DNA from 3 places in the Rhizobacter sp. P5_C2 genome. Region 3 is predicted to be linked to each of the others. Evidence: riboswitches for the same ligand, from Rfam matches in the RefSeq annotation. Region 3 holds a riboswitch; each other region holds the start of a gene.
The links. Region 3 has a riboswitch for cobalamin ahead of ACXJLU_RS28985 (TonB-dependent receptor). Riboswitches for the same ligand answer to the same signal wherever they lie in the genome.

Region 1 (9,747 bases), on a different contig from region 3:
CACCCGTGCAGGCCGCCCTCGACGCCCATGCCCACACGCCGGAAGAAGCCGCCCATGCGCACCACCACGACCTGGACTGGACGCCAGCCGACGGCGTCGAGCGCGGCTTCTGGACCTGGGTTGCCAACCTGCTGAATGCGTTCGCGCTCGCGCTGCTGGTGTTCGCGGCGATGGGGGCGTGGACCTGGAAGCGGGGGCTGTCGGCAGGCGCCTGGCCGATCGCCGCGGCAGTCGCCGCGACCGGCTGGCTGAGCCTGCACCTGTGGCCCTCGCTCGGCTTGCCGGCCGAAGTGCCGGGCATGGAGGCCGCCGACCTGCACCTGCGGCAGCTGTGGTGGCTGCTCGCGGCCGGCAGCGCGCTGTCGGCCTGCGCACTGGTCGCGTTCGGCAGCAAGCCGTGGCGCTGGGTGGCTGCCGCGGCGTGGCTTGCGTTGCCGTTCGTGATCGGCGCGCCGCAGTTGATCGGCGACCCGCTCGGCGCCTTCAGCGGCGAGGCGCACCAGCGCCTGCAGGTGCTGGGCCGCGATTTCGTGCTGGCAACGCATGTGTCGGCGTCGCTGTTCTGGCTGTCGATGGGCGTGGTTGCCGCGCCGGTGTTCAAGCGCTGGCTGGCGCCGCTGCTCGATCGATCGCCCGGCAACGCAACGCTGCCGACCGGGAGCCTGGCATGAGCGGCAAGATCACGCTGGTCGGGATCGGCCCCGGCGCCGTCGAGCACATGACCCAGCGCGCCCGCGAGGCCATCGCCGAGGCCGATGTCGTCGTCGGCTATGTCACCTACATCAAGCTGGTCGCCGACCTGCTCGAAGGCAAGGAGGTCGTGCGCAAGGGCATGACCGAGGAGCTCGACCGGGCCGTCAGCGCGCTCGAGGCGGCCCGCGCCGGCAAGAAGGTCGCGCTGATCTCGTCGGGCGATGCCGGCGTCTACGGCATGGCCGGGCCGACCTACGAGGTGCTGTTCCAGGCCGGCTGGACGCCGGCCGACGAAGTGCAGGTCGAGGTGGTGCCCGGCGCGTCGGCGATCAACGCCTGCGCGGCCCGCGTCGGCGCGCCGCTGACGCACGACTTCTGCTCGATCTCGCTGAGCGACCTGCTGACGCCGTGGCCGGTGATCGCGCGCCGGCTCGATGCGGCCGCGCAGGCCGACTTCGTCGTCGCGCTCTACAACCCGAAGAGCGGCCGCCGCACGCGGCAGATCGTCGAGGCGCAGCGGCTGTTCCTGCGGCACCGCCGGCCCGACACGCCGGTGGCCGTCGTCAAGAGCGCCTACCGGCGCCGCGAGCGCATCGAGTTCACCACGCTGGCCACGATGGCCGAGAGCGAGATCGGCATGCTCAGCACGGTGCTGATCGGCAACAGCCACACCTTCGTGCGCGACGGGCTGATGGTCACGCCGCGCGGCTACTCGAACAAGTACGACATCGAGCAAGGCGGCGAGACGCGCGACGGCGAACGCGCCGGCCGCTCGCTGAGCACCGGCCTGCTGGGCTGGCTCGAAACACTGCAGGCGCAGGTCGCCGAGGGCCACACCATGGCCGACCTCGCGCGGCTGCACGGGCTGCCGGCCGACTACCTGGCGGCAACGCTGGCCGAGCCGATCGAGATCACCACCAGCAACACCACCAACGCGACGACCGACGAGGGGGAGGGCTGAGACCCGCGCGGGGGCGAGCCGATGGCCCCCGCGCGGCAGACACGACCAGGTGCCTGCGGCGTTCACTGCGCCGCGGGTCAAACGGGAACGGGGTTCGAAGCCCCGACTGCACCCGCAACGGTGTGCGAGCGCAGACGCGTCACGGCGGTTCTGTAGCGATACAGCACCGCCAGCCACTGGGCCCTCCGGCCCGGGAAGGCGACGCGTTCGGGGCCTGAAAGGGTCTCGGCTCGCGAGTCCGGATACCGGCCTGGCGTGAGGGGCCGCTGCCCGAGGGCCGCGGCGAACACCACGCATGCATCTGCGGGAATGCGGATGCCATGCAGCGACGAGTCTTTCAACGATGCAACAGCGCAAGCTGCCCCCCGCCCTGGCCGCCACGGCCCTGGCGATGACCTTCTTCACCCCTGCCCCGGCCACGGCCGAGGACAGCCCCGCCGCCCTGGCCCCCGTGACCATCATCGGCCGCGGCCAGGACATGATCGGCCTCGCCGACTCCGCCACCGAAGGCAAGGTCAGCGCCCAGCAGCTCGCGAACCGGCCGCTGCTGCGCCCGGCCGAGGTGCTGGAGACGGTGCCCGGCATGACCGTCACGCAGCACAGCGGCGACGGCAAGGCCAACCAGTATTTCCTGCGCGGCTTCAACCTCGACCACGGCAGCGACTTCGCGAGCTACGTCAACGGCATGCCGGTCAACATGGCCAGCCATGCGCACGGCCAGGGCTACATGGACCTCAACTTCCTGATCCCCGAGCTGATCGGCGCGATGCGCTACCGCAAGGGCGTCTACGCCGCCGAGGACGGCGATTTCGCAACCACCGGCTCGGCCCGCATCGAGTACCAGCGCGCGCTGCCGGCACCGATGGTCGACCTGAGCGTCGGCCCGCACGACTTCCGCCGCGTGCTCGCCGCGGGCAGCCGCCCGCTCGGACAAGAGAAAGACAGCGGCCCGACGCTGCTGGCCGCCTTCGAGGCCGCGACCAACGACGGACCGTGGCAGCAGCCCGAGCGGCTGCGCAAGGTCAACGGCGTGCTGCGCCTGTCCGAAGGCACGGCGCGCGACGGCTACGCGCTGACCGCGATGGCCTACCACGCCGAGTGGACCGCCACCGAGCACGTTCCCGAACACGCGATCGCCTCCGGCGAGATCGACCGCTTCGGCGAACTGGTGCCGGGCGACGGCGGGCGCACGCACCGCCACAGCCTGTCGGCCGACTGGGCCGGCAGCGACGGCAACACGCGCACGCAGGCCAGTGCCTACGTGATCGACTACGGCCTGAACCTGTTCTCGAACCCGTCCGGCTACATCAGCGGCGAGCAGGGCGACCAGCACGAGCAGGCCGACGAGCGCACCGTGTGGGGCGGGCAGGTGGCGCGCCACTGGGCGATCGCCCCGGCCGGCCACGAGACCGAGCTGACGCTGGGCGCGCAGCTGCGCCACGACCGCATCGGCACGCTCGGCCTGTACGGCACGGTGAACCGCCAACGGACCGGTACCGTGCGCGAAGACCGTGTGCGCGAGACGCTGCTGGGCCTCTACACCGAAGCTCGCACGCAATGGCAGCCGTGGCTGCGCAGCGACCTGGGCCTGCGTGTCGACACCGTGCGTGCGAACGTGACGCCGACCGGCGGCGATGGCAACGTCCAGAACGGCGGCAGCGCACAGGCCCATCAGGTCAGCCCGAAGCTGGGGCTGGCCTTCGGCCCGTTCGGCGAGACGATGCGCACCGAGCTGTACGCCAACTGGGGCCGCGGCTTCCACAGCAACGACGTGCGCGGCGTCACGGCGGCCGTCGACCCGGTGCCGGCGCTGGTGCGCGCCACCGGCAGCGAAATCGGCCTGCGCGCGGTGCCGTTGCCGGGCTGGAACACCAGCCTGTCGCTGTGGCAGGTGAAGCTGGCGTCCGAGCTGGTGTTCATCGGCGATGCCGGCGTGACCGAGCCCAAGGGCGCGTCGAAGCGCGCCGGCATCGAGTGGTCGAACGACTGGCAGATCAACCGCTGGCTGCTGCTGGATGCCGACGTGGCCTGGTCGCGAGCGCGCTTCGAGCAAGAAGCAGAGCCCGGCAGCGGCACCCACGTGCCGAACGCGATCCCACGCTCGGCCTCGTTCGCGCTGGCGGCCGACGACCATGGCGCGTGGTTCGGCGGGCTGCGCTGGCGCCACATCGGCAGCTACGCGCTGGAAGAGACCGGCACGCAGCGCTCGTCATCGCTGTGGACCGCGAACCTGAAGGCCGGCTGGCGCGCCAGCCCGTCGCTGCAGTTCACGCTCGACGTGCTGAACCTGTTCGACCGCGAAGCCTATGACATCGAGTACTGGGGTGCGGCGTGCTCGCGCAACGACGGCCCCAGCTGCAACGGTGGCGCGGGCATCGATGGCCGGCTCGTGCACCCGATGGAACCGCGCACGCTGCGCGTTTCGATGCGCGCCACCTTCTGACGACTCACCAAGGAACGCAAGCCCATGACTGACGAAGTGATCAAGCCCAAGATCGGCGAGTACCGCCGCCACCTGCTGATCTGCACCGGCCCGCGCTGCACGGAGCAGGGCGAATCGCAAGCCTTGTTCGACAGCCTGGGCGACAAGTTCAAGGCCGCCGGGCTGCACGAGGGCGAGCTGCGCGTGAAGCGCAGCCGCGTCAGCTGCTTCGCCGCCTGCAAGGGCGGGCCGGTGATGTGCGTGCAGCCCGACGGCACCTGGTACTACAACGTGACGCCGGCCAACATGGACCGCATCATCGAGCAGCACTTGGTGGGCGGGCAGCCCGTCGAGGACCTGGTGTTCCACCAGGGCCCGACCGGCTGAGTCAGCGCGCCGCGGCAGCCCGCACGAAGGCCGCGGCGATCGGCGGCACCGTGCCCTTCAGCGCGGCACGTTCCGGCTGGAACAGCGTGCCGACGAAGAACGGATGGCCGTCCAGCTCGATCGCGCGGACCTCGCCGTGCTCGTCGTGCGCGGTGGCGCGCAACGGGCCCTGCGTCAGCTGCGCGGCGAACGCCGGGTTCAGCCCGTAGTTGCAGCGGTAGCCCTCTTGCGCGGTCTCGGTGCCATACGCGGCCGCGATGCGCGAGCCGGGTTGCAGCCGCAGGTCTTGGCTCACCTCGACCAGCGAGCAGGCCAGCGCGCTGATCACCGCGCGGGGCGCCTGCGGCGCGGTCTCGGCATGCTCCGCATCGGCCCAGCCGAGCGCGTTGCGCGCGTACTCGATCACCGCATGCTGGAAGCCGCCGCAGGTGCCGAGGAAGGGCACGCCACGCTCGCGCGCGATGCGGATCGCCTGCAACACCGCGTCCATGTCGCGGTACGGGCTGCCCGGCACGCACCACAGGCCGTCGTACGCGGCGAGCGCCTCGTCGGCCGGCAGTGCGTCGCTCGCGAGCCAGTCGAACGCGACCGGCTGCGCAAGTTGCTCTGCCACCAGCCGCAGCGCGGCGGGAATCGCGCGGTGCGCGGTGATGGTGTCGTCGCGGTCACCGATCAGGCCGATGCGCCGCGCGCCCATCAGAAGCCTTCCTCGACCAGCTCGGCCGCGCGGATCAGCGCGCGGGCCTTGGCCTCGGTCTCCTTCCATTCGAGCTCGGGCACCGAATCGGCCACCACGCCGGCCGCGGCCTGCACGTACAGCGTGTTGTCCTTGACGATGCCGGTGCGGATCGCGATCGCCACGTCCATGTCGCCGGCGAAGCTCAGGTAGCCGCAAGCGCCGCCGTAGATGCCGCGCTTGACCGGCTCGAGCTCGTCGATGATTTCCATCGCGCGCACCTTGGGCGCACCGGTCAGCGTGCCGGCCGGGAAGGTCGCGCGCAGCACGTCGAGGCTGGTCATGCCGTCCTTCAGCAGGCCCTCGACATTGCTGACGATGTGCATCACGTGCGAGTAACGCTCGACCGTGAAGGCCTCGGTCACCTTCACGGTGCCGGTCTTCGCGATGCGGCCGATGTCGTTGCGCGCCAGGTCGATCAGCATCACGTGCTCGGCGCGCTCCTTCGGGTCGGTGCTCAGCTCGGCCTCGAGCGCCTTGTCCTGCGCCGGCGTCGCGCCGCGCGGGCGGGTGCCGGCGAGCGGGCGGATCGTGATCTTCTCGCCCTCGGGCGTGGTCTCCTGGCGCACCAGGATCTCGGGCGACGCGCCGACGATCTGGAAGTCGCCCATGTCGTAGAAGTACATGTACGGCGACGGGTTCAGCGAGCGCAGCGCGCGGTACAGGCTCAGCGGCGATTCGGTGTAGCGCTTCTTCAGCCGCTGCCCGACCTGCACCTGCATCATGTCGCCGGCCGCGATGTACTCCTTGGCCTTCAGCACCGCGGCGAGGTAGTCCTCTTTCGCGAACTCGCGCTCCACCGCGTGCGAGGTGCCGCGGCGCACCGGCGGCGCGGTGACGCTGTACTTCAGCTTGTCGCCCAGCTCGGCCAGTCGCCGCTTGGCCTTGAAGAAGGCCTCCGGCTGGCCGGGGTCGGCATAGACGATCAGGTAGAGCCGGCCCGACAGGTTGTCGATGACGGCCAGCTCCTCGCATTGCAGCAGCAGGATGTCGGGCGTGCCGATGCCGCCGGGCAGCTCGGTCTTCGCGAGCTTGGGCTCGATGAAGCGCACCGCGTCGTAGCCGAAGTAGCCGGCGAGGCCACCGCAGAAGCGCGGCAGCCCGGGGCGCAGCGCCACCTTGAAGCGCTTCTGGTACTCGGCGACGAAGTCGAGCGGGTTGCCCTCGTGCGTTTCGACGACCTGGCCATCGGTGACGACTTCGGTGCGGAAGCCGGTGGCGCGCAACTGCGTGCGCGCCGGCAGGCCGATGAACGAATAGCGGCCGAAGCGTTCGCCGCCAACCACCGATTCGAGCAGGAAGCTGTGCTTGCCGCTGCCGGTGCCGTAGGCGAGCTTCAGGTAGAGCGAGAGCGGGGTTTCGAGATCGGCGAAGGCTTCGGCGATCAGCGGGATGCGGTTGAAGCCCTGCGCGGCGAGGCTCTTGAATTCAAGTTCGGTGATCACGTTCGAGGGCCCTCCACGGCCCGGCGCGGCGCCCAAGGGGCGGGCCTGTGACTGCATTCTTCGGGTGGCACGCGGCGCGAGGTGCAAGGCGAGCGCGGCGGCCGATGGAGCCGGGGGGAGGGGTTGGAAACAACCCGGCCCGCGGCAAGCAAATCTAGGTGCTGGATGACCAGCCTGCGAGGATCAGGCCCGCCAGGGCCAGGCTCCCCGGTCGTTCGACCCTTTGGTTTGCTTGCGTGCGATGAACATCGAAAAAGTGTAGCAGGCTTGGCATTCCATCGAGGGAAGCGATCGGTCGTCCGTGAAATCATGAATGGACCGACGCCTGTCACCGTCAGACACTCCTGCGTTGCCCGGAGCGGCCCATACTGGGGTCGCCGGGCCCCATGACAACGAGATGGAGACTGCCGTGATTCGTCAAACCTTCCTGCTGGCCGTGACGGCCGCTGCCCTCGCGGCACCGCTTGCAACGCAAGCCCAGACCCAGACCCCAGCCCAACCCCAGGCCATCGAACTGGCGGGCGTGCGCTACGAGCCCACCGTGCAGGTGGCCAACACCAAGCTGGTGCTGAACGGCGCCGGCATCCGCTACAAGGCGATCTTCAAGGTCTACACCGCCGGCCTGTACCTGACGGCGAAGGCGACCACGCCCGAGGCGGTGCTCGCGACGCCGGGCCCGCGCCGCATGCACATCACGATGCTGCGCGACATCGACGCGAACGAACTCGGCAAGCTGTTCACGCGCGGCATGGAGCAGAACACGACGCGCGACGACTTCATGAAGTCGATCGCCGGCACGCTGAAGCTCAGCGAGGTGTTCTCGGCGAAGAAGAAGCTGGTGGCCGGCGATTCGTTCTACGTCGACTGGACCCCGGGCCAGGGCACGGTGATCGTCGTCAACGGCAAGCCGGCCAACGAGCCGATCAAGGAACCCGAGTTCTATTCGTCGCTGCTGAAGATCTGGCTGGGCCATTCGCCCGCCGATTCGGGGCTGAAGGATGCGCTGCTCGGCAAGACGGCCACCGGCAACGGTGCCGGCGCCGGTAATAACTGACCCCTCGGTCGACGGGTACGTCGACCGATCCCCCGAGGGGATGCGGGCCGGCTTGGGGCGGCCCGGCGCTCGGCCCTAGGCTTCGATCCACAATTGATCCAGTCGGTCGATGAAGCCATCAGCATCGACCTGACGCACCGGTTCGCCGTGGTTGTAGCCGTAGGTCACGAGGATGACCGGGCAGCCCGCGGCACGCGCCGCCTGCGCATCGTTGGCGGAATCGCCGACCATCAGCACCTGTGACGGCGGCACGCCGAGCGCCTTGCACGATTCGAGCAGCGGCAGCGGGTGCGGCTTCTTCTGCGCGAACGCATCGCCGCCGAACACGTGGAGGAAAAAGCCGGCGAGCTGCTTCTTCTCGAGCAAGGCCTGCGCGAACGCCGTCGGCTTGTTCGTCAGGCAGGCCAGCGGCACGCCGGCACGCTGCAGGCGCAGCAGGCCTTCGACCACGCCGGGGAACACCTCGGCATGCTCGCCGTTGACGCGCCGGTAGTGCCGCTGGTAGCTGGCCCAGGCGTCGTCGTAGCGCTCGTAGTCCGCGCCCACCTCGGCCAGCGTGCAGCGGATCAGGTGCTCCGAGCCCTTGCCGACCGTGTCCGCGATGAAGTCGCGGCCGATCGGCGGCAGCGCCAGCTCGCCGAGCATCGCGTTCAATGCGACGGCGAAGTCGCCGAGAGTGTCGACCATCGTGCCGTCGAGGTCGATGAGCGCGGCGCGCCAGGCGGGGTGGTTCGACCGAATAGAGTTCACAACTGCGAAATAGAGTTCAAAAAGGAAGCGAGCCCTGCCGCATTCTCTCAACAATAGAGTTTCAAACCACCGACGTGCCAAGCCCTGATCGCCGTCATCGGCGTTGGCAGGACCGGGAGGTCGACGGTTGCGGACGCTCGTCAACGTGCCGTGCCGCCAGCGGATCGCGCCCACTTGCAGACAGCGGCGAGGTCCGATCTTCACGCGCCCAGAGCGCCCTCGGTCACCTGTCCCAGAAACTGATCCTCTTGGCTTTCGCGGGCAGCGCTGCTGTTGCGACCGGTCCGGCCTGCTTGGGGCACAGGTCGCTCAAGAGCATGCTTCTACGCTGCAGCATCTCCTTGGCCTCCTGTGGCATCAACTTGCGGAGTGTTGGACGGGCCTCGGTGGGGCGATAGAGCTTCCACAACCAATGCTGCCCGCGCTCGTCTTTGCAAACGTATACGGCCACATAGGGGGCACCGATCTCGACGAACTTGCTCGGAGCGAAACGGTCCACTCGCTTGTCCGAGAACAGGATAGTGGTCTCGGCCGCCACGAAACCGCCTTCTCGATACCGGCTGAACTCACGGTCAATGTTCACGAAGTCCATCATTCCGGACGTGCGGTACATCCGCAAGAAAAATGGCAGAAACACGGCGATCGCGAGCATCGCAAGGAAAGCTTCGAAAGACAACGACATAGCTGCTCTTCTTCGGTCAGGAGTACCGGCGCAGGCTAGCCGGATGTGAAAGTTGACCCGATCCGCGACGCTGCCCGAGTTGATCGCCAAAGAGTTGACGCTCAACGTATGACATGCGAGTCGCTTGGAGGCCGAAGGCAGTAGGCATCCTCTCGATGAAAGGGTTTGGCCCCATACGCCTCGCCTCTGCCTATGGCCTGTCATTTGTCGACGGAAGGATCGTGCCGGACCAGAAGGAACTTGCGCGGCACGAAGTAGTGAATCATTGAGATTCGGTCTCGGTAGAGGTAGACGGATGTCGAACAACCCGCGCACAGACCGTGCGCGTCCTTCTCGAAGATGAGCTTGGAGCCGACATGGATGCTTGGCTTCTCGGCAAAGTGAGAAATGACGCTCTCCGCCGTCGCGGGGCTGGGTGTCCAAGGTGCTCTATCCAGGGCTTCGACGACGTACTTTTGCTCCGCCTCGGTCAGCCCTAGGTTCTTCAGATCTCCGCCCTCGCATCCCTTCGAGGGATCAGTGCTGCACTTCCACCATTTGTTGTCGCTTCCATAGGTGGAGGAGTGGGTTGTCTTCGAGCACCCACTCTGGAAGACCACGAGAAGAATCGCTGCAAT
Region 2 (9,747 bases), on a different contig from region 3:
CGAGCGTGACCTCGAAGGTCCGCAGGTTGCGGTTGTTGATGCCGACCAGCGGCGTCTTCAGCCGCAGCGCGCGATCGAGTTCGGCGCCGTCATGCACCTCGACCAGCACCGCCATGCCGAGCGCCTGCGCCTGGGCTTCGAGGTCGGCCATCTGCGCATCGTCGAGGCAGGCGGCGATCAGCAGGATGCAGTCGGCGCCCATCACACGCGCCTCGTACACTTGGTAGCTGTCGACCATGAAGTCCTTGCGCAGCACCGGCAGCGCACAGGCGGCGCGGGCGGCCTTCAGGTAGTCGACCGATCCCTGGAAGAACTGCCGGTCGGTCAGCACGCTGAGGCAGGCTGCGCCGTGCTGCTCGTAGCTCGCGGCGATCTCGGCCGGCACGAAGTGCTCGCGCAGCACGCCCTTGCTCGGGCTCGCCTTCTTGACCTCGGCGATCACCGCGGCCGAGCCGGCGGCGATCTTGCCGCGCAGCGCCTTCGTGAAGTCACGCAGCCCGCCGAGCGATTCGGCCTCGCGCCGCACCGAGGCCTCTTCGCGCAGCTTGCGTGCTGCCGCGATCTCGTCATGCTTGACCGCGACGATCTTGTTCAGGATATCGCTCATGCCGTCTTGAACTGGTTGGTGACTGCGACGAACTGGCTCAGCTTGGCCAGCGCCTTGCCCGAGGCCACCGCCTCGCGCGCCATCCGCACGCCCTCGGTCACCGACGACGCGACGTTCGCGCAGTACAGCGCCGCGCCGGCGTTCAACAGCACGATGTCGCGCACCGGCCCGTCTTCGTTCGCGAACGCGCGCTGGATGCACTGCACCGACTCGGCCTTGTCGGCCACCTTCAGCACGCGGGTGTCGTAGACCGGCATGCCGAAGTCGCTCGGGTGCACCATGTACTCGCGCACCTCGCCGTTCTTCAGCTCGCCGACCAGCGTCTCGCCCGACAGCGAGATCTCGTCCATGCCGTTCATGCCGTACACCACCATCACGTGCTCCGAGCCCAGGCGCTGCAGCACGCGCACCTGGATGCCGACCAGGTCGGGGTGGAACACGCCCATCAACTGGTTCGGGGCCCCGGCCGGGTTGGTCAGCGGGCCGAGGATGTTGAAGATCGTGCGCACGCCGAGTTCCTTGCGCACCGGGCCCGCATGCTTCATCGACGCATGGTGGTTGGGCGCGAACATGAAGCCGATGCCGCATTCCTGCAGGCACTGCGCGACCTGCGCGGCATTCAGGTTGACGTTGGCGCCGAAGGCCTCCAGCACGTCGGCGCTGCCCGAGCTCGACGACACGCTGCGCCCGCCGTGCTTGGCGATGCGCGCGCCGGCCGCGGCCGCGACGAACATCGCCGCGGTCGAGATGTTGAAGGTGTGCGCCGCGTCGCCGCCGGTGCCGCACAGGTCGACCAGGTGCGTCGTGTCGGCCACCACCACCGGCGTCGCGAACTCGCGCATCACCTGGGCGGCGGCGGCGATCTCGCCGATGGTTTCCTTCTTGACGCGCAGCCCCATCGACAGCGCGGCGATCATCACCGGCGACATCTCGCCGCTCATGATGCGGCGCATCAGCGTCAGCATCTCGTCGTGGAAGATCTCGCGGTGGTCGATGACGCGGGCCAGGGCTTCGGTGTTGCTGATGGACATGGTTCGGCTCGTCAAGGCGTCAGGAGGACATGTGCTCGCGCACCGCGGCGATCGCGCGGTCGACGCCGGCGGCATCGACGTCGAGGTGGGTGACGAAGCGCAGCCGGTACAGGCCGGTGGCCAGCACGCCGCGCGCCTTCAGGTGGTCGATCAGGCCGGCCGCCTTCGGGCCTTGCACGTCGACGAACACGATGTTGGTCTGCGGCGGCTCGACCGTCACGCCCGGCACGTCACCCAGGCCGGCGGCCAGCCGCTGCGCGAGCGCATGGTCGTCGGCGAGGCGCTCGACGTGGTGGTCGAGCGCATGCAGCACCGCGGCCGCCAGCACGCCCGACTGGCGCATGCCGCCGCCGAGCATCTTGCGCCAGCGGTGCGCGCCGTGGATGAAGGCCTTCGAGCCGACCAGCGCCGAGCCGACCGGCGCGCCGAGGCCCTTCGAGAAGCAGACCGACACGCTGTCGAAATGCGCTGCGATCTCGCGCGCGGCGATGCCCTGCTTCACCGCGGCGTTGAAGAGCCGCGCGCCGTCGAGGTGGGTCGCGAGGCCGCGCCTGCGCGCAAGGCCGGTCGCATCGGCCAGGTAGGCCTGCGGCAGCACCTTGCCGCCGAGCGTGTTCTCGAGGCACAGCAGGCGCGAGCGCGCGAAGTGCGAGTCGTCGGGCTTGATGGCGGCCTCGATGTCGGCGAGCGCCAGCGTGCCGTCGGGCTGGTGCTCGAGCGGCTGCGGCTGCACGCTGCCCAGCACCGCGGCACCGCCGCCTTCCCAGCGGTAGGTGTGGGCCATCTGGCCGACGATGTATTCGTCGCCGCGGCCGCAGTGGGTCATCATGCCGACCAGGTTGCTCTGCGTGCCGGTCGGCACGAACAGCGCGGCCTCCTTGCCGAGCAGCGCGGCGATGCGCTCCTGCAGCGCATTGACGGTCGGGTCGTCGCCGAAGACATCGTCGCCGACCTCGGCGCGGGCCATCGCCTCGCGCATCGCGGGCGTCGGCCGCGTGATGGTGTCGCTGCGCAGATCGACGACACCGTTCATGCGCGCAACTCCAGGAAGTTCTTCAGCATCGCGTGCCCGTGTTCGGTGAGGATGGATTCGGGGTGGAACTGCACGCCTTCGAGCGGCGTCTTCGTGCCAGCCAGTGCGGTGTGGCGCACGCCCATGATCTCGTCGTCCTGCGAGGTCGACGTGATCTCCAGCTCGGCGGGCAGCGTGTCGCGCTCGATCACCAGCGAGTGGTAGCGGATCACGGTGAACTGCTGCGGCAGCTCGGTGTAGACGCCGCGCTTGTCGGTGGTGATGACGTCGGTCTTGCCGTGCATCTGCGTCTTCGCGCGGATGATCTTGCCGCCCAGCGCCGCGCCGATCGCCTGGTGCCCCAGGCACACGCCGAGGATCGGCAGCCGGCCGGTGAACTCGCGGATCGCGTCGACGCAGATGCCGGCCTCGGCCGGCGAGCACGGCCCGGGTGACAGCACCAGCCGGTCGGGCTTCAGTTCGCGGATCCCGTCGAGCGTGATCTCGTCGTTGCGGAACACCCGCACGTCCTCGCCGAGCTCGGCGAAGTACTGCACCAGGTTGAAGGTGAAGGAGTCGTAGTTGTCGATCATCAGCAGCATGTGCTCAGGCCTCTGGAATCAGTGGGTTCGGGGCGGGTGCCGGCCGACGGCGGGTGGATCGCAGGGTCGGGGGCAGGGGCGCGGCGGAAGACTGGAGCGCCCGCGCGGGCGCCATGAGGTGGCTTCAGGTCGTTGGCTTGCGCCAACGCCAACCGCGGAGCGTCGCTGTGAATGAACGCGTGGAGACCATGGGGCCGCATTATGGCCTCGGGCCGGCATCCGAGAAAAGCCCTCCGGGATATTCCGGGGCTACGGCTGGGGCGGCTGCAAGACGGCGTTCAGCGCCAGGTTCACGTAGTAGTTTCCGCGACCGACCTTTTGTTTGCGCACGAAACCGCCCTGCGTCAACGCCTCCAGGTACTTGGTCGCAGTCACACGCGAGACGCCCAGGTCGTTTTGCAGGAACTCGATCTTGGTGTACGGGTGAGTGAACAGGTTGTTGATCAAGTCCTGGCTGTAGAACTTGTAGCCGCTGCGAATCCGATGCTTGTAGTCGAACAGCGCCGCCTTGATGGAATGAATCGTCGCGATGGTCCGACCGGCGGTTGCTTCCACCGCCTCCAGCATGTAGAGCACCCAGTCCTCCCATCGATCCTGGTCGCGCACCGCTTGCAGAAGACGGTAGTAGTCGGCCTTGGTGCGAACGATGTGGCTGCTCAGGTAAAGAACCGGTATGTCGAGCAAGCCTTCTTTCACCAAGTACAGGACGTTGATGAGGCGTCCCGTGCGCCCATTCCCGTCGTAGAACGGATGGATGCTCTCGAACTGGTGATGAATCAACGCCATCTTGATCAACGGGTCGACCGGGAATAGCTCGGGCTCATTGACGAAGTGCTCCAGGCCACGCATCAACTCGACGATCTCGGACGGCGTCTGCGGCGGCATGTAGACCGTCTGCCCGCTCGAATCCTTGAGGGCCGTGCCAGGCAGTTTCCTGAAGCCGGCGTTGTTGCGCTCCAGCTCGGCCTGGATCTCGATGATGTGGTTGGCGGTCAGCAACCCGCTGTCACGCACCAGGTCGAATCCGACGCGCAGCGCCTGCCGGTAACGCAATACTTCCTTGGCCGCCGGGTTCGCAAAGGCCTCTGGCAGCACATCGTCCTTGAAGAGTTCGTCATGCGTGGTGACGATGTTTTCGATCTCGGAACTGTCCTTCGCTTCCTGGAGACCCAAGGTGTTGATCAGGATTCCCTGGTTCGGGATGGAGGCGGCAATCCCCTTCAACTCGGCAAGTGCCCGACTGCTGCTCGCCAACCGCTTGAGGATGGCTGGTGCATCGAAGCGCGCGGGATTGAGCTGTGGGAGTGGGGCGATGACCATGGACAGGCGACATGTATAGGAAAAGCGATTTTCTATGCATGTGAGCCGCCATGCGCATAGAAATTCCGATTTCTTTGACATGTCCCAGGCACTCGTGCCCGGCAGCTGCTCGCCGCGCTCGGCGGGCTCGGCGGGCTATCATGCCGCCCACGTTGGTGCTCGCCGCGGCCGTCCGGTCGCGGCAGTGAAACGGGAATCAGGAAGATGAGCCCTGCCGGGGCGAATCCAACCTGAGCTGCCCCCGCAACGGTAAGCGGACGCCCTCCCCGGAGAGCGCTCCCGTGCGAATCACCCACTGTCGGCCCCGCGCCGATGGGAAGGGTGCACGGGAGATGTCCGCCAGCCCGGAGACCGGCCAACCCAGTGGGTGCGCGCCCGCGGCAACGCAGCGCATGCCTGTTCACGAGACCCTGCGGGGAAGCAGGGCGACGGCCGGTCTGTTGCGAGTTGTCCATTCGATGGAAGTCCCCGAGCTGCGCCCCGTGCGCTGCCCTGCCCTGCTGGTGTCCGCCCCCGCCTCCGGCCAGGGCAAGACCAGCGTCACCGCCGCGCTCGCGCGCCTGCACGCCCGCCGCGGCCGCCGCGTGCGGGTCTTCAAGGCCGGCCCCGATTTCCTCGACCCGATGATCCTCGCCCGCGCCAGCGGCTCGCCGGTGCAGCAGCTCGACCTGTGGATGGGCGGCGACGCACACTGCCGCGCGCTGCTGCACGAGGCCGCGCAGCATGCCGACCTGGTCCTCGTCGAAGGCGTCATGGGGCTGCACGACGGCACGCCGTCGACCGCCGACCTCGCGCTGCGCTTCGGCCTGCCGGTGCTCGCGGTGATCGACGGCAGCGCGATGGCGCAGACCTTCGGCGCCATCGCGCTCGGCCTCGCGAGCTACCGCGACGGTCTCGCGATGGCCGGCGTGCTGGCCAACCGCGTTGCCGGCGACAGCCACGCCGGGCTGCTGCGCGAGAGCCTGCCCGCGTCGATGCGCTGGTGGGGTGCGCTGCCGCGCGACGAGCAGATCGCGCTGCCCGAACGCCACCTCGGCCTGGTGCAGGCCGCCGAACTCGACGACCTCGACGCCCGCCTCGACCGCGCCGCCGATGCGCTCGGCCCCGATGCCGGCGAGCTGCCGCCCGCGGTCGGCTTCGAGCCCGGCCACGCGCCGCCCGTCGAGCCGCTGCTGCGCGGCGTGCGCATCGCGGTCGCGCGCGACACCGCGTTCTCGTTCCTCTACACCGCCAACCTCGCGCTGCTGCAGGCGATGGGCGCGAGCCTCGCGTTCTTCTCGCCGCTGCACGACACCGCGCCGCCCCCGTGCGACGCGATCTGGCTGCCCGGCGGCTACCCCGAGCTGCACCTGGACACACTGGCCGCCAATCGCTTCATGCACCAGGCGCTGCGCGACCACCATGCAGCCGGCACGCCGATGCTGGCCGAATGCGGCGGGCTGCTGCTGCTGCTGCAGGCGCTGACCGACGTGCAAGGCCGGCGCGCCGCGATGGCCGGGCTGCTGCCGGGCCACGCGGCGATGCAGACGCGCCTGGCCAGCATCGGCCTGCACGAGGCCGCGCTGCCCGAAGGCACGTTGCGCGGCCACAGCTTCCACTACTCACGGCTGGAATCGCCAATGACCCCGCTGTGCACCACGCAGCCGATGCGCGCCGGCCGGCGCGGCGAGGCGGTGTACCGCAGCGGCCGGCTGACGGCCTCGTACTTCCACGCCTATTTCCCGTCCAACCCGCAGGCCGTCGCGCGCCTGTTCACGCGATGAGCGCCGTGAACGCGATGTCGGGCCGCGTGTGGTTCGTCGGCGCCGGCCCCGGCGACCCCGAGCTGATCACCGTCAAGGGCCGCGCGCTGGTCGAGCGTGCCGGCGCGATCCTGTTCGCCGGCTCGCTGGTCAACGAGGCAACCACGCGCTGGGCCCCGCCCGGCTGCGTGATCGCCGACAGCAAGGACATGACGCTCGAGCAGATGGTCGCGTGGCTGATCGCGCAGGCCGCGCGCTGCGACACCGTCGTGCGGCTGCAGACCGGCGACCCGGCGCTGTACGGCACGCTGATCGAGCTGGTGCAGCCGCTCGACGCAGCCGGCATCCCGATCGCGGTGGTGCCCGGCGTGTCGTCGGCGATGGCCTCGGCGGCCGCGGCGGTCGAGAGCTTCACGCTGCCCGAGGTCACGCAGACGGTGATCTTCACGCGCGTCGAAGGCCGCACGCCGATGCCGGCGGGCGAATCGCTGGCCGAGCTGGCGGCGCACCGCTGCACGCTGTGCATCTTCCTGTCGATCACGCTGCTGCACAAGATCGAGGCCGGGCTGCGCGAGGCCGGCTGGGCCGACGACGCGCCGATGCTGGTCGTGCACAAGGCGAGCTGGCCCGGCGAGGAACGCATCGTGCGCGGCACGCTGGCCACCATCAAGCAGCAGTGCCGCGAGGCCGGCATCGTCAGCCAGGCGATGGTGATCGCGAGCCCGGCGCTGGGCGCGCGCGGCTGGGCCGAACTCGCCAAATCGAAGCTCTACGACGCTGCATTCACCCACCGCTTCCGGAAAGCGACCGCCCCATGAAAGACACCATCCTGCTGGTCGGCCACGGCTCGCGCGAGAAGAGCGGCAACGATGAGATCGAGCAATTCGCCGCGCTCTGGCGCGCGCGCCATCCGCACTGGCGCACCGAGCTGTGCTTCATCGAGTTCGCCGAGGTCGAGGTCGAGGACGGGCTGGACCTCGCCGCGGCCGGCTCCGAGCGCGTGATCGTCGTGCCGCTGATCCTGAACGCGGCCGGCCACGTCAACGTCGAGATCCCGTCGCACATCGCGCGGGCCCGGCTGCGCCATGCCGGCGTGCGCTTCGACTACGCGCCGCACCTCGGCGTGTGCGAGCCGGTGCTGGAGGTGCTGCGCCGCCAGCTCAAGCAGTGCATGCATGCGCTCGACATGCCCGACCCGACCGGCACCGGCGTCGTGCTGCTCGGCCGCGGCTCGTCGAACCGCGAGGCCAACGGCGAGATGGCGCGGATGGCGCGCTGGCTGTTCGAGGAAGGCGACCACGAGCTGGTCGACCTGGCCTTCACCGGCATCGCCTGGCCACGGCTCGAGCGCGTGGTGCAGCGCCAAGTGCAGCTGGGCATGCGGCAGGTGATCGTGCTGCCCTACTACCTCTTCACCGGCACGCTGATCCAGCGCATCGGCCGGCAGGTCGAGCACCTGCGCGGCCAGTACCCGCAGGTGCGCTTCGCGAGCGGCACGCATTTCGGCTTCGAGCCCGAGATCGCGCAGCTGCTGGCCGGGCGCGTCGACGCGCTGATGCACGGCGCGCTGGCGGCGGTGCCCGTGAGCGACGAAGCCGCGCAGTGGGAGGCCCATCACCACGACCACGATCACGCACACGACCACGCCCATCCCCACGAGCACGCCCATGACCACGCAGAACACGGTCACTGAACAGCTCACGCGCGCCGGCCGGGCGATCGAGCACGACAGCTTCGCGGTGATCGACCGCGAGGTCGGCCCGCACGACTACGCGCCGCACCAGTGGCCGATCGTGCGCCGCATGATCCATGCGAATGCCGACTTCGACTTCAACGGGCTCACCGCCTTCCATCCGCGCGCGGTGACGGCCGGCATCCACGCGATCCTGTCGGGCCGTTCGCGCGTGGTCGCCGATGTCGAGATGATCTGCGTCGGCCTGTCGGCGCCGCGGCTGGCGCATTTCGGCATGCGCACGCACCAGTTCATCGCCGATGCCGACGTGATCGCGCAGGCCAAGGCCGACGACACGACGCGCGCGGTGCAGGCGATGCGCAAGGCGCACCGGCTCGGGCTGCTCGATGACGCGGTCATCGGCATCGGCAACGCGCCGACTGCGCTGATCGAGCTGGTGCGGCTGATCCGTGACGAAGGCGCGCGCCCGGCGCTGGTGGTCGGCATGCCGGTCGGCTTCGTGTCGGCTGCCGAGTCGAAGGAGCTGATGTCGCAGGTCGATGACGTGCCGTGGATCGTGATCCGCGGCCGCAAGGGCGGCTCGACGCTGGTCGTCGCCGCGATCCACGCGCTGCTCAGCCTCGCCGAGGCGACGCCGGAGCACGCGCCGGGGGCCACCCCGCCATGATGGAGAAGACCGTCAAGCGCGGCACCCGCACCGGTTTCACGACCGGTGCGTGTTCGGCTGCGGCCGCGCGCGCGGCGGTCCTGGGCTTGATCGACGGCGAGGTGCCGCCGTCGGTCGAAACACTGCTGCCGAACGGCCAGCGCGTGCGCTTCGACGTGAGTGACGGCCAATGCGACGCGGGCAGCGCCCACGCAATGGTGATCAAGGACGCCGGCGACGACCCCGACTGCACCGACAAGGCCCACCTGACGGCCGACGTGCTGCGCCTGCCTGGCGCGGCCGGCGAGGTGGTGCTGCTCGGCGGCTTCGGCGTCGGCACCGTGACGATGGCCGGGCTCGGCCTCGCGGTCGGCGGGCCGGCGATCAACCCGGTGCCGCGCCGCAACATCGAAGAGAACGTGCGCGAGGTCGGCACCGCGCTGCTCGCGAGCGACGGCCTGCAGGTCACGATCTCGGTGCCGCAGGGCCTAGAGATGGCGAAGAAGACGCTGAACGCGCGCCTGGGCATCCTCGGCGGCATCTCGATCCTCGGCACCACCGGCATCGTCAAGCCCTACAGCACCGCGGCCTACCGCGCGAGCGTGGTGCAAGGGGTCGAGGTCGCGGCCACCACCGGCAGCGACACCGTCGTGCTGACCACCGGCGGGCGCACCGAGAAGTTCGCGATCGCCGAGATGCCCGGCCTGCCCGAGGCCTGCTTCGTGCAGATGGGCGATTTCCTGCGCTACGCGCTCGACGCCGCGGTGAAGGCCAAGCTGAAGCGCATCGTGATCGGCGGCATGGTCGGCAAGCTGACCAAGATCGCGCAGGGCGAGACCATCACGCACGCGAACCGCGCCGAGGTCGACACCGACTTGCTGGCCCGGCTGGCCGCCAGCATCGGCGCGCCGCCCGACGAATGCGCCGCGATCGCCGCCGCCGAGACCGCGCGCTTCGCGGCCGAGCGCATGCAGGCGCTGGGGTTGATCGACCCGTTCCACCGCGCGCTGGCGCGCCAAGTGGTCAGCACCGTGATGGGCCGCTACCCGGGCCGTTTCCGGCTCGACGTGCTGGTGTGCGATTTCGACGGCAAG
Region 3 (9,747 bases):
ACGTGCTTGGTGCGGTGGCCTGCGGCAACTTGGTGCGGGAAGCGATCCGGCTCGGCCCCGACGTGCTGGTCTGCCACGATGCGCCGGGCGATGCGGCGGTGTTCGACGCCTGCGCGCTGCTGGCGGCCACCGCGCCGCGGCCGGTGGTGCTGTTCACGCAGGACCCCGACGCGCAGAAGATCGAGCGTGCGCTCGCGAGCGGCATCCACGCGTACGTCGTCAACGGCTATGCGCCGGCGCGGCTGCGGCCGGTGCTGCAGCTTGCGCAGGCGCGCTTCGAGCACGAGCAGAAGCGGCAGGCGGCGCTCGACGATGTGACGCATCGCTTCGAGGAGCGCAAGCTGGTCGACCGCGCCAAGGGCATCCTGATGCGGGCGCGCCAGGTGTCCGAGGACGAGGCCTTCCGCGTGCTGCGCACGGCCTCGATGCACAGCAACCAGCGCGTCGGCCAGGTGTCGCAGCAGGTGATCGAGGCGGCGCGCTACGCCGAGGCGGTGAACCGCGCCGGGCAGCTGCGCATGCTGTCGCAGCGCATCGTCAAGCTGTACGCGCTGAGCGCGCTGGGGGTCGACAGCGGCGCGCATGCCGGGCTGCTGGACGAATCGCGCACCCGCATCGACGCCAACATGGTGGCCTTGCGCAAGGCGGTGTCGCAGGCCACCTTCGGCGACCTGCTGACCGCCGTCGAGGTGCCGTGGCAGCGGCTGAAGGCGGCGCTCGCCGATCCGCCGGTGCGGGCGCTGGTGGCCGATGTCGACGTGCTCGCCGAGCGCGTGCTGCTGCAGGCCGACCAGCTCACCAGCAACCTCGAGACGGCCGGGCTGGTCGCGACGCTGCATGTGCTGAACGTCTGCGGCCGCCAGCGCATGCTGTCGCAGCGCTGGGCCAAGCAGGTGCTGCTGGCCGAATTGCTGGACGGCGACGCGGCGGCGCGGGCGCGCGCGCTCGGCCACGAGGCCGGCACCGCCTTCGACGACGCGATGCGCTACCTCGACGACATCCCGCTGAGCGCGCCGGACATCCGCGAATCGCTGGCCGCGGCCCGCGACGCCTGGCTGGCGCTGACACGCGCCGGCGGCCAGGCGGCCGCGCTGCCCGGGCGGCGCGCGCTCGGCGAGGCCAGCGAGACGCTGCTGGGGTTGTTCGAGCAGCTGACCGGCCAATACGAGCGCAGCATGCAGGTGCTGATGGGCTGACAGGCCGAAGGTCTGTAAATGAGGGGCTGAAAGTCTCAGATACCCCGTGAGTGAGGGGGGCGGCGCAAGCTGCTGCCGCTATGATGAACAGAAGAGACATGGGAAGCGGCTGAAGGGGGTGAAGAGGACGCCCAGCCGCTTCAAAGCAGCACACCCGACCCATCGCATGACTGAAACCAAGCCCCTGGCCGTGCCCGCCCGCGTGGACAACGCGCGCGCGCTCACCGCATCGCTCGGGCTCGCGCCCCAGGCGCTCGGGGCGCTGGTGTTCACGCTGGCCGACCGGCTCGACGCCCCGCTGGCCATCAAGGAAATCGCCTCCGGCCGCTACGTCTATGCCAACGGCCGCATGGACACGCTGGTTGGCCGCACCACCGACGGCCTCTCCGACGAAGACTGGCTCGACCCGGCCCAGGCCGCCACGCTGCGCACAGCCGACCAGTCGGCGATGGTGCAGACGCTGCCGCAGGTCAGCGAGCACCGCATCGAGCGCAAGGGCGGGCGGCGCGAGTTCAGCGTGACCCGCCAGGCGCTCGCGGCGCAAGATGGCGGCGCGCCGCGCTACCTGTGCTGCCTGTGGCTCGACCAGACCACGCAGCGCCAGCACGAGACCCAGCTGCAGCTCGCGCTGCAGCAGCTTGAGCAGCAGCAGCAGGCGAGCGAGGCCTTGCGCCGCGAGATGCAGGACCAGGGCCTGCGCGACACGGTGACCGGGCTGTACCAGCGGGCGCACTTCGACGACCAGCTGCGCCGCGAGGTCGATCTGTCGTCGCGCGAGCACCGTGAGTTCGCGCTGGTGTCGGTGGCGCTGGATCCGCTGGCCGACGAGGTCAAGGCCCTGGGCCCCGAGGCACGCCAGCGCGTGCTCGAGGCGCTGGGCCGGCTGCTGCGCAGCAACACCCGGGCGATGGATGCGTCGTGCCGGCTCGAGGAAGACCTGTTCGCGGTGCTGCTGTCGGGCGTCGGCCTGGCCACCGCCCATGCACGGATGGAGGGGCTGCGCCGCCAGTGCGCGACCCAGATCGTGATGCTGAACGGGCGCGACCTCGGTTTCACGGTGTCGATGGGCGTCGCGAGCTTCCCGCACACGGCGCACACGCAGGAAGAATTGCTGAACGCTGCCGATGCGGCGCTGGCCGAGGCGCGGCGCCGCGGCGGCAACCACGTGACGCTCGCGAGCATCCGCTTCGAGACGAACTAGCCGGCCAGCCCCTTGATGCCCTTGTAGAGCATGTAGCTCGCGAGGCTGTACAGCAGCAGCGCGAACACCCGCTTCAGCTTTGCGGTGTCGATCCGGTGCGCGGTGCGTGCCCCGAGCGGTGCCGTCATCACGCTGGCGACCGCGATCACCAGCAGCGCCGGCAGGTAGATGAAGCCCAGCGTGCCCGGTGGCATGTCGTGCAGCGACCAGCCCGCATAGACATAGCCGATGGTGCCGGCCAGCGCGATCGGGAATCCCAGCGCCGCCGAGGTCGCGACCGCGGTGCGGATCGGCACGTTGCACCAGGTCATGAACGGCACCGACACGAACGCGCCGCCGGCGCCGACCAGCGCCGACAGCATGCCGATCACACCGCCCGCGCCGAACATGCCGGCGCCCTGCGGCAACTGGCGCGTCGGCTTGGGCTTCTTGTCGAGGAACATCTGCGTCGCCGAGAAGCCGATGAACAGCGCGAACAGCAGCGCCAGCCAGTTGGCCGGCAGCGCCTTCGCGATCTGCGCGCCGAGCAGCGAGCCCAGCACGATGCCGGGCGCGAGCAGCTTGACGATGTCCCAGCGCACGCCGCCGCGCTGGTGGTGGGCGCGCACCGACGAGATCGACGTGAAGCAGATCGTCGTCAGCGAGGTCGCGACCGCCATCTTCACGATGTAGGCCTCGGGGAAGCCCTTCAGCGTCAGCAGCAGCGTCATGAACGGCACCAGCATCGCGCCGCCGCCGACGCCCAGCAGCCCGGCCAGGAAGCCGGTGAATGAACCCAGGATCAGCAGTTCGAGGATGAGTTGCCAGCCGAGATCGAAGCCCATCAGGGCTTCCGATCCAGCAAGGCGAGCACCGAGGCCCACTCCTGCGGCGCCACCGGCGTGATCGACAGCCGGTTGCCGGGCTTCAGCACCACCATCGATGCGAGCGCCGGCGATTCGCGCATCTCGCGCAGCGACAGCAGCCGCGTCTTGCGCTCGAGCGCCACGTCGACATGCCACCAGCGCGGCTTCTCGGCCGTGGCCTTCGCGTCGAAGTACTTGCTCTTCGGATCGAACTGCGTCGCGTCGAGGGTGGGCTCGCCGGCCACGCGCGCCAGCCCGGCAACGCCGGGCTCGGGGCAGGACGAGTGGTAGAACAGCACGCCGTCGCCGATGCGCATCTGGTCGCGCATGAAATTGCGGGCCTGGTAGTTGCGCACGCCGACCCAGGGCACGCGCTGCTTGGTCGCAGCGGCCAGGTCATCGATCGAACACTCGTCGGGCTCGCTCTTCATGAGCCAGAACTGTTCGGTCATGGTGCTGCTGAAGCTGGGGAAATAAGGTGTCCGTCACGCACCGTGAGCCGCATTCCTGAACCCAGGCAGTTCAGGTGGGCGAGGTCAGCCGGGCTTCGGGTTCATCTGACGCGAGACGATCACACCAACCGGGCGATGTTCCAAGCCCTTGCTCGTAAGAGCATCGGTTCAAGGAAATATAAAACTCACGCGAACGCAACGGACTCGAAGAATTCTACGCGCGTCATCGGTCGCGAGTGTGTCTGTTCAGAGCAATTGCCCGTCGGCGCCAAGGGCTTGGTCGACACGGCGGATCAAAGCGTCTATGTCGATGTCTTCGGGGTTCGACGACAGCACGACCGGAGCGGGCGATGACTTCGGTGCGGCAGGCCGTTCGGCCAGTGCGTAGGCCAGGTTCAAGGCCGCCAGCACCGCGATCCGCTCGCGCGCCTTGACGCGGCCGCCGTCGCGGATCGCGCTCATTTCGCGGTCGACGTTGCCGACCGCCTCGAGCAGCGACGACTCGCCGCCTTCCGGGCAGCCGAGGATGTAGCTCTGCCCCATGATCGTCACTTCGATCTGCTTCATTTGGAGCGAGCTCCGGTGTCGGCACCGACGGCCGCCGGATCGGCCGGCAGGCGCTCGAGCAGCGCATCGATGCGGCCGCGCGCGGCGTTCAGCCGCGAGCGCAGGTTGTCGCGCTCATGCGTGACGGTCGCGAGTTGTTGTTCCAGCAAGGCGTTGGTGCGCTTCAGTTCATCGTGCCGCAGCAGCAGGCGCTCGAGGCGTTCTGCGAGTTCGTGGATCTTGGCCATGGCGCACCAATGGTGGATGGGAGCGCCGATTGTAGAGGGGCCGACCCGCCCGGCTTACAACCTACAATCGCGCCCGTTGGTGCCCGTGCCGGTGTTCACGCCGGCACAGTTAAACGGGAAGCAGAGGTTGCTCGACCGCCCTGGTCGCACGGCCCACCTGCGCTGCCCCCGCAACGGTAAGCGGACGAAGCCGATCGGCTTCAACCCCTGCGCATTGCCACTGGAGCCTCGCCGCTCTGGGAAGGTCGCACGGGTGGTTCCGCCAGCCCGGATACCGGCCAACAGGGCGGCGCCGCGTGCAAGCGTGGCGCCATGGGTGCGCACCAGCGGGGAAGCTGGCGCGCGCGGCTAGATCTATGGCAGTTCCTCTGATGAATTCTCGTACTCCGCAGCTGCGCGCGCCTGTCGCGCCGAGCCTGCTTGCCGGCGCTTGCGCCGCTGTTTTCGCTTCCATGCTCACCGTCCCCTCCGCCCAGGCGCAGACGGCCACCGCCGCCGCCGTCGCGGCCGACGGCAGCAGCGTGTTCGCGCCGGTGATCGTCACCGCGACGCGCTTTCCGGAAGACGCGTCGAAGCTGCCGTTCGGCGTCAGCGTGATCACGTCGGCCGACATCCGCGAAGCCGGCGTCACGACGGTCAACGAGGCCATCATGAAGCTGCTGGGCGTGCCCGGCCGGCTTGATTTCTATGGCGGCGGCGACTACTCGCTCGACCTGCGCAACTTCGGCACCACCTCCGACAACAACCAGGCGGTGATCGTCGACGGCATCAAGATCAGCGAGGCCGACCTCGGCGGCACGCGGCTCGCCGGCATCCCGATCGATTCGATCGAGCGCATCGAGGTGATCCGCGGCAGCGGCGCGGTGCTGTACGGCGAAGGCGCGACCGGCGGCGTGATCGTCATCACCACCAAGGCCGGCGCGGGCCTGCAGCGCAAGAGCGGCGCACAGGTCTACGCCGCGATGGGCAGCCACGCGCTGCTCGACACGCGCGCCAGCGGCACCGTGGTGGCCGGCAAGTTCTCGCTCGACGTGGCCGGCAACCACCGCGAGACCGACAACCACCGCGACAACTTCCGTTCCGAGATCGAAGGCGCCTCGGCCACCGTGCAATGGCAGGTCGCCGATGCCTTCCGGGTCGGCGCGCGCACCGGCTGGGACCAGCTCGACAGCGGCCTGCCGGGTTCGCTGACGGCCGCACAGTACGCCGACAACCCGCGCCAGACGAACACGCCGAACGACCGCGGGCGCATCCGCAACCGCAACCAGGGGCTGTTCGGCTCGGCGGTGCTGGGCGATTGGCAGCTCGGCCTGGACGCCGGCTGGCGCGACAAGCACCTGGAGAGCACCAGCAGCGGCGTCTCGACCTACGGCTACGACATCAACGCGAAGAACTACGCGCTGCGTGCGCGCAACGAGATGGCGCTGGCCGGCGGCCGCAATGCGCTGAGCTTCGGCATCGACCATGCTGACTGGACGCGCGCGACGGTCTTCAACTCGACGGCCGACCAGACCTCGCGCGCGCTCTATGCGAAAGACGACTACAGCTTCGCGTCGGGCACGCGGGTCAGCGTCGGCGGGCGCAGCGAGCACATCGAGAAGACCAGCACCGACACGACCACCGGTATCGACGACACGATGCACGCCTGGGAGCTGGGCCTGCTGCAGCCGCTGTCGACCTCGACCTCGGTGTACGGCCGGATCGGAAGCAGCTACCGGCTGGCGAACGCGGACGAATACAGCTTCACCGTCGGCGAGCTGCGCCCGCAGACCTCGCGCGACACCGAGATCGGCCTGCGCTGGCAGGCCGGTGGCACGCGCGCCGAAGTGCGCGCCTACCGCAGCAAGCTGACGGACGAGATCGGCTACGACCCGAACGAGCCGAACGGTCAGTTCTTTGGTGCCAACATCAACTTCGCGCCGACGCGCCGCCAGGGCGTCGAGGCGGAGTTGTCGCAGGCGCTGGGCAGCACGGCCAACGTGCGGGTGGTGGCCGCGCAGCGCCAGGCGCGCTTCACCGCCGGCCGCAACGACGGCAAGAACGTGCCGCTGACCGCGAAGACCACGCTGGCCCTGCGCGGCGACTGGTCGTTCGCGGCGGGCCACCGGGTCGATGCCGGCGTGAACTACGTGTCGTCGCAGACGCCGGACTTCCAGAACGCCTGCACGATGCCGGCCCACACGACGCTGGACCTGCGCTATGCCTACCAATGGCAGATGCTGGAGTTCGCGCTCGGCGTGACCAACGTGACCGACAAGCAGTACTACACGCTGGCCTTCCGCTGCGTGGGTGGCCAGACCAGTTCGATCTACCCGGAAGACGGCCGGGCCTTCACCGGCTCGGTGCGGATCCAGTTCTGATCGCGGCCGATGGCGAGCCATGAACTGATCCTCGGCGGCCAGCGCAGCGGCAAGTCGCGCTGCGCCGAGTCGCGTGCGATCGCGTGGCTCGCGGTGCCGGGGCACGAGGCGGCCTTGCTGGCCACCGCGCTGCCCGGCGATGGCGAGATGCGCGAACGCATCGCGCAGCACCGCAGGGATCGCGCCGAGCGCGTGCCGCGGATGCTCACGCACGAGGTGCCGACCGACCTGGCGCTGGCCGTTGCCGAGCACAGCCGGCGGCAGCGCCTGCTGGTGATCGACTGCCTGACGCTGTGGACCACCAACTGGCTGATGCCGATGCAGGGCGTGGCCCCGGCCCCCGAGAGCTGGCAGGCCGCGTCGCAGGCGCTGCTGCGCTCGCTCGATGCCGCGCCGGGCCCGGTCGTGCTGGTGTCGAACGAGATCGGCCTCGGGCTGTCGCCGATGACGCGCGAGGCGCGACACTTCGTCGATGAACTGGGGCGCCTGCACCAGGCGGTCGCCGCGCACTGCGCGCGCGTGACGCTGATGGTGGCGGGGTTGGAACTGGCCGTGAAGGCGGAGACGCGATGACGATGCATGGGATCCTGAGGCAGCTGCTGGTCGCGACGCTGCTCGCCGCGACGAGCCTGTGCGCGACCGCCGCCCCCATCACGCTGACCGACGACCGCGGCCGTGTGCTGACTCTGCCCGCGCCGCCGCAGCGCGTGATCAGCCTGCTGCCGTCGCTGACCGAGAGCGTCTGCGCGCTCGGCGGCTGCGCGCGGCTGGTCGGCACCGACCGCTATTCCAATTCGCCGGCCGAGGTGCTGGCGCTGCCGAAGCTGGGTGGCATCGACGATGCGCAGGTCGAGCGCATCGTCGCGCTGAAGCCCGACGTGGTGCTGGCCGCCACCTCGGCGCGCATCGTCGAGCGGCTCGAACAGCTCGGCGTGCGCGTCGTCGTCGTCGAATCGAAGACGCATGCCGACGTGCAGCGCAGCCTGGCCACGATTGCGCAGCTGCTCGGCACGCCGGAACGCGCCGCGCCGGTGTGGGCGCGCATCCAGCGCGAGATGGCCGAGGCCGCGGCGCGCGTGCCGGCGCGGGTGCGCGGGCAACGGGTGTACTTCGAGGTCGATGCGTCGCCGTACGCGGCCGGCAGCAGCTCGTTCATCGGCGAGACGCTGACGCGGCTCGGCCTCGGCAACATCGTCACGCCTGAGCTCGGGCCGTTCCCGAAGCTGAACCCGGAGTACGTGCTGAAGGCGCAGCCCGACATCCTGATCGGTGCGCAGCGCAACGTGAGCGAGATGCCGGCGCGCCCGGGCTGGCGCGCGCTGCGGGCGGTGCAGGGCGGGCGCAGCTGCGGCTTCGACCCGGCGAAGTACGAGGTGCTGATCCGCCCGGGGCCGCGCATGGGCGAGGCGGCGCTGCAGCTCGCCGGCTGCGTCGCAGGCCTTCCGGAGCCGCGCTGACGTGAACGGACTTGCGCTCCGCCTGCGACGGCGCCTGGTCGTCGCGATGCTGGTGTCGACGCTGCTGCTGCTCGTCGCCGGGCTCGCGTCCGGCAGCGAGGGCTGGTCGCTGCCGTCGCTGTGGGGGCCGGATGCGTCGCTGATCGTCGGCCAGATCCGCGCGCCGCGCACGCTGGGGGCGTGGCTGGTCGGCGCCTTGCTCGGGCTGGCCGGCGCGGTCGCGCAGGGGCTGTTCCGCAACCCGCTGGCCGATCCCTACCTGCTGGGTGCTGCGTCGGGCGCGACGCTCGCGGTGGTGCTCGGGCTGGCCGCGCAGGCGCTGGCCGGGCACTACATCAGCCTGTCGGCCGCCGACCTGCTGTCGCGCGCCGGGCTGGTGCTGGGCGCCTTCCTCGGCGCGCTCGGCGGCGTGCTGCTGACGCTGCTGCTGTCGCGCGGCGCGCAGCACACGACGCGGCTGCTGCTGGCCGGCGTCGTGGTCGGCGTGGTGCTCGGCGCGGCCAGCGACCTCGTCACCACGGTCGCGCCGGATGCGCTGCGCGGCAAGCAGTGGTTCATGCTCGGCAGCACCTCGTTCCTCGGCTGGGACAGCGTGCTGCTGCTCGGGGCCGGCGCGCTGGTGTGCGTGCCGCTCGCGTGGCGGCTGGCGCGTGCGCTCGATGCGCTGACGCTGGGCACCGACAGCGCACTGAGCCTGGGGCTCGACCTGCCGAAGCTGCGCCTGGTGCTGGTGATCGTGCTGGCGCTGGCGACCGGGCTGGCGGTGGCGCAGTCGGGCCTGATCGCGTTCGTCGGGCTGGTCGCGCCGCACCTGGTGCGGCGCTTCGCGCCGTCGGCGCAGGGTTACCTGCTGGTCGTCAGCGCGCTGGTGGGCGGCACGCTGCTGCTCGCAGCCGACGTGCTGGCGCGCCTGCTGATCGCACCGCAGGAGCTGCCGGTCGGCGTGCTGACCGCGTTGCTCGGCGGCGGCTACCTGCTGTGGCTGCTGCACCGGCGGGGGATCGAATGAGCGCGTTGTCTTGCGAGGGTCTGCGGGTGTCATTGGGTGGCACGCCGGTGCTGAACGACGTGTCGCTCGCGCTGCAGCCGGGCTGGACGGTGATCGTCGGGCCGAACGGCGTCGGCAAGTCGACGCTGCTGCGGGTGCTGGCCGGGTTGCTGCAGCCGGCTGCGGGCAGCGTGACGCTGCAGGGCCGAGCGCTCGCTGACTGGCCGGCGCGCGAGCGCGCCCAGCGCCTCGCGTGGCTCGCGCAGCAGGGCGAGGCGCGTGGCGAGCTGACGGTGCGCGACGTGGTGCACCTGGGCCGATTGCCGCACCTGGGACTGTTCACGCCGCCGGGGCCGGACGACGAGGCGATCGTCGATGCGGCGATGGCTGCGACCGAATGCGGCGCGTGGCAGCACCGGTCGCTGCACGGGCTGTCGGGCGGCGAGCGCCAGCG

Region 1: linked by a shared signal. The riboswitch ahead of ACXJLU_RS16645 (TonB-dependent receptor) and the one ahead of ACXJLU_RS28985 (TonB-dependent receptor) in region 3 are both predicted to bind cobalamin.
Region 2: linked by a shared signal. The riboswitch ahead of ACXJLU_RS16705 (cobyrinic acid a,c-diamide synthase CobB) and the one ahead of ACXJLU_RS28985 (TonB-dependent receptor) in region 3 are both predicted to bind cobalamin.

The regions. Positions count from the first base shown of each region.
Region 1 is NZ_JBFULV010000040.1:31,527-41,273, reverse strand. Features, by position in the region: gene ACXJLU_RS16655 (CbtA family protein) at 1-671, shown strand, start outside; gene cobJ (precorrin-3B C(17)-methyltransferase) at 668-1,654, shown strand; cobalamin riboswitch at 1,700-1,908, shown strand; gene ACXJLU_RS16645 (TonB-dependent receptor) at 1,998-4,097, shown strand; gene ACXJLU_RS16640 ((2Fe-2S) ferredoxin domain-containing protein) at 4,122-4,463, shown strand; gene ACXJLU_RS16635 (CTP synthase C-terminal region-related (seleno)protein) at 4,465-5,160, opposite strand; gene trpE (anthranilate synthase component I) at 5,160-6,644, opposite strand; gene ACXJLU_RS16625 (chalcone isomerase family protein) at 7,057-7,698, shown strand; gene gph (phosphoglycolate phosphatase) at 7,774-8,448, opposite strand; gene ACXJLU_RS16615 (hypothetical protein) at 8,672-9,130, opposite strand; gene ACXJLU_RS16610 (hypothetical protein) at 9,331-9,747, opposite strand, start outside.
Region 2 is NZ_JBFULV010000040.1:44,884-54,630, reverse strand. Features, by position in the region: gene trpC (indole-3-glycerol phosphate synthase TrpC) at 1-607, opposite strand, end outside; gene trpD (anthranilate phosphoribosyltransferase) at 604-1,638, opposite strand; gene ltaE (low-specificity L-threonine aldolase) at 1,658-2,671, opposite strand; gene ACXJLU_RS16715 (anthranilate synthase component II) at 2,668-3,252, opposite strand; gene ACXJLU_RS16710 (Fic family protein) at 3,502-4,572, opposite strand; cobalamin riboswitch at 4,709-4,946, shown strand; gene ACXJLU_RS16705 (cobyrinic acid a,c-diamide synthase CobB) at 5,031-6,335, shown strand; gene cobM (precorrin-4 C(11)-methyltransferase) at 6,332-7,132, shown strand; gene ACXJLU_RS16695 (sirohydrochlorin chelatase) at 7,129-8,007, shown strand; gene ACXJLU_RS16690 (precorrin-8X methylmutase) at 7,982-8,674, shown strand; gene ACXJLU_RS16685 (cobalt-precorrin-5B (C(1))-methyltransferase) at 8,671-9,747, shown strand, end outside.
Region 3 is NZ_JBFULV010000124.1:1,700-11,446, forward strand. Features, by position in the region: gene ACXJLU_RS28950 (ANTAR domain-containing protein) at 1-1,196, shown strand, start outside; gene ACXJLU_RS28955 (sensor domain-containing diguanylate cyclase) at 1,363-2,397, shown strand; gene ACXJLU_RS28960 (sulfite exporter TauE/SafE family protein) at 2,394-3,221, opposite strand; gene ACXJLU_RS28965 (EVE domain-containing protein) at 3,221-3,694, opposite strand; RNA gene ssrS (6S RNA) at 3,720-3,900, opposite strand; gene ACXJLU_RS28975 (cell division protein ZapA) at 3,941-4,261, opposite strand; gene ACXJLU_RS28980 (cell division protein ZapB) at 4,258-4,488, opposite strand; cobalamin riboswitch at 4,551-4,784, shown strand; gene ACXJLU_RS28985 (TonB-dependent receptor) at 4,941-6,848, shown strand; gene ACXJLU_RS28990 (bifunctional adenosylcobinamide kinase/adenosylcobinamide-phosphate guanylyltransferase) at 6,858-7,421, shown strand; gene ACXJLU_RS28995 (ABC transporter substrate-binding protein) at 7,418-8,305, shown strand; gene ACXJLU_RS29000 (FecCD family ABC transporter permease) at 8,352-9,314, shown strand; gene ACXJLU_RS29005 (ABC transporter ATP-binding protein) at 9,311-9,747, shown strand, end outside.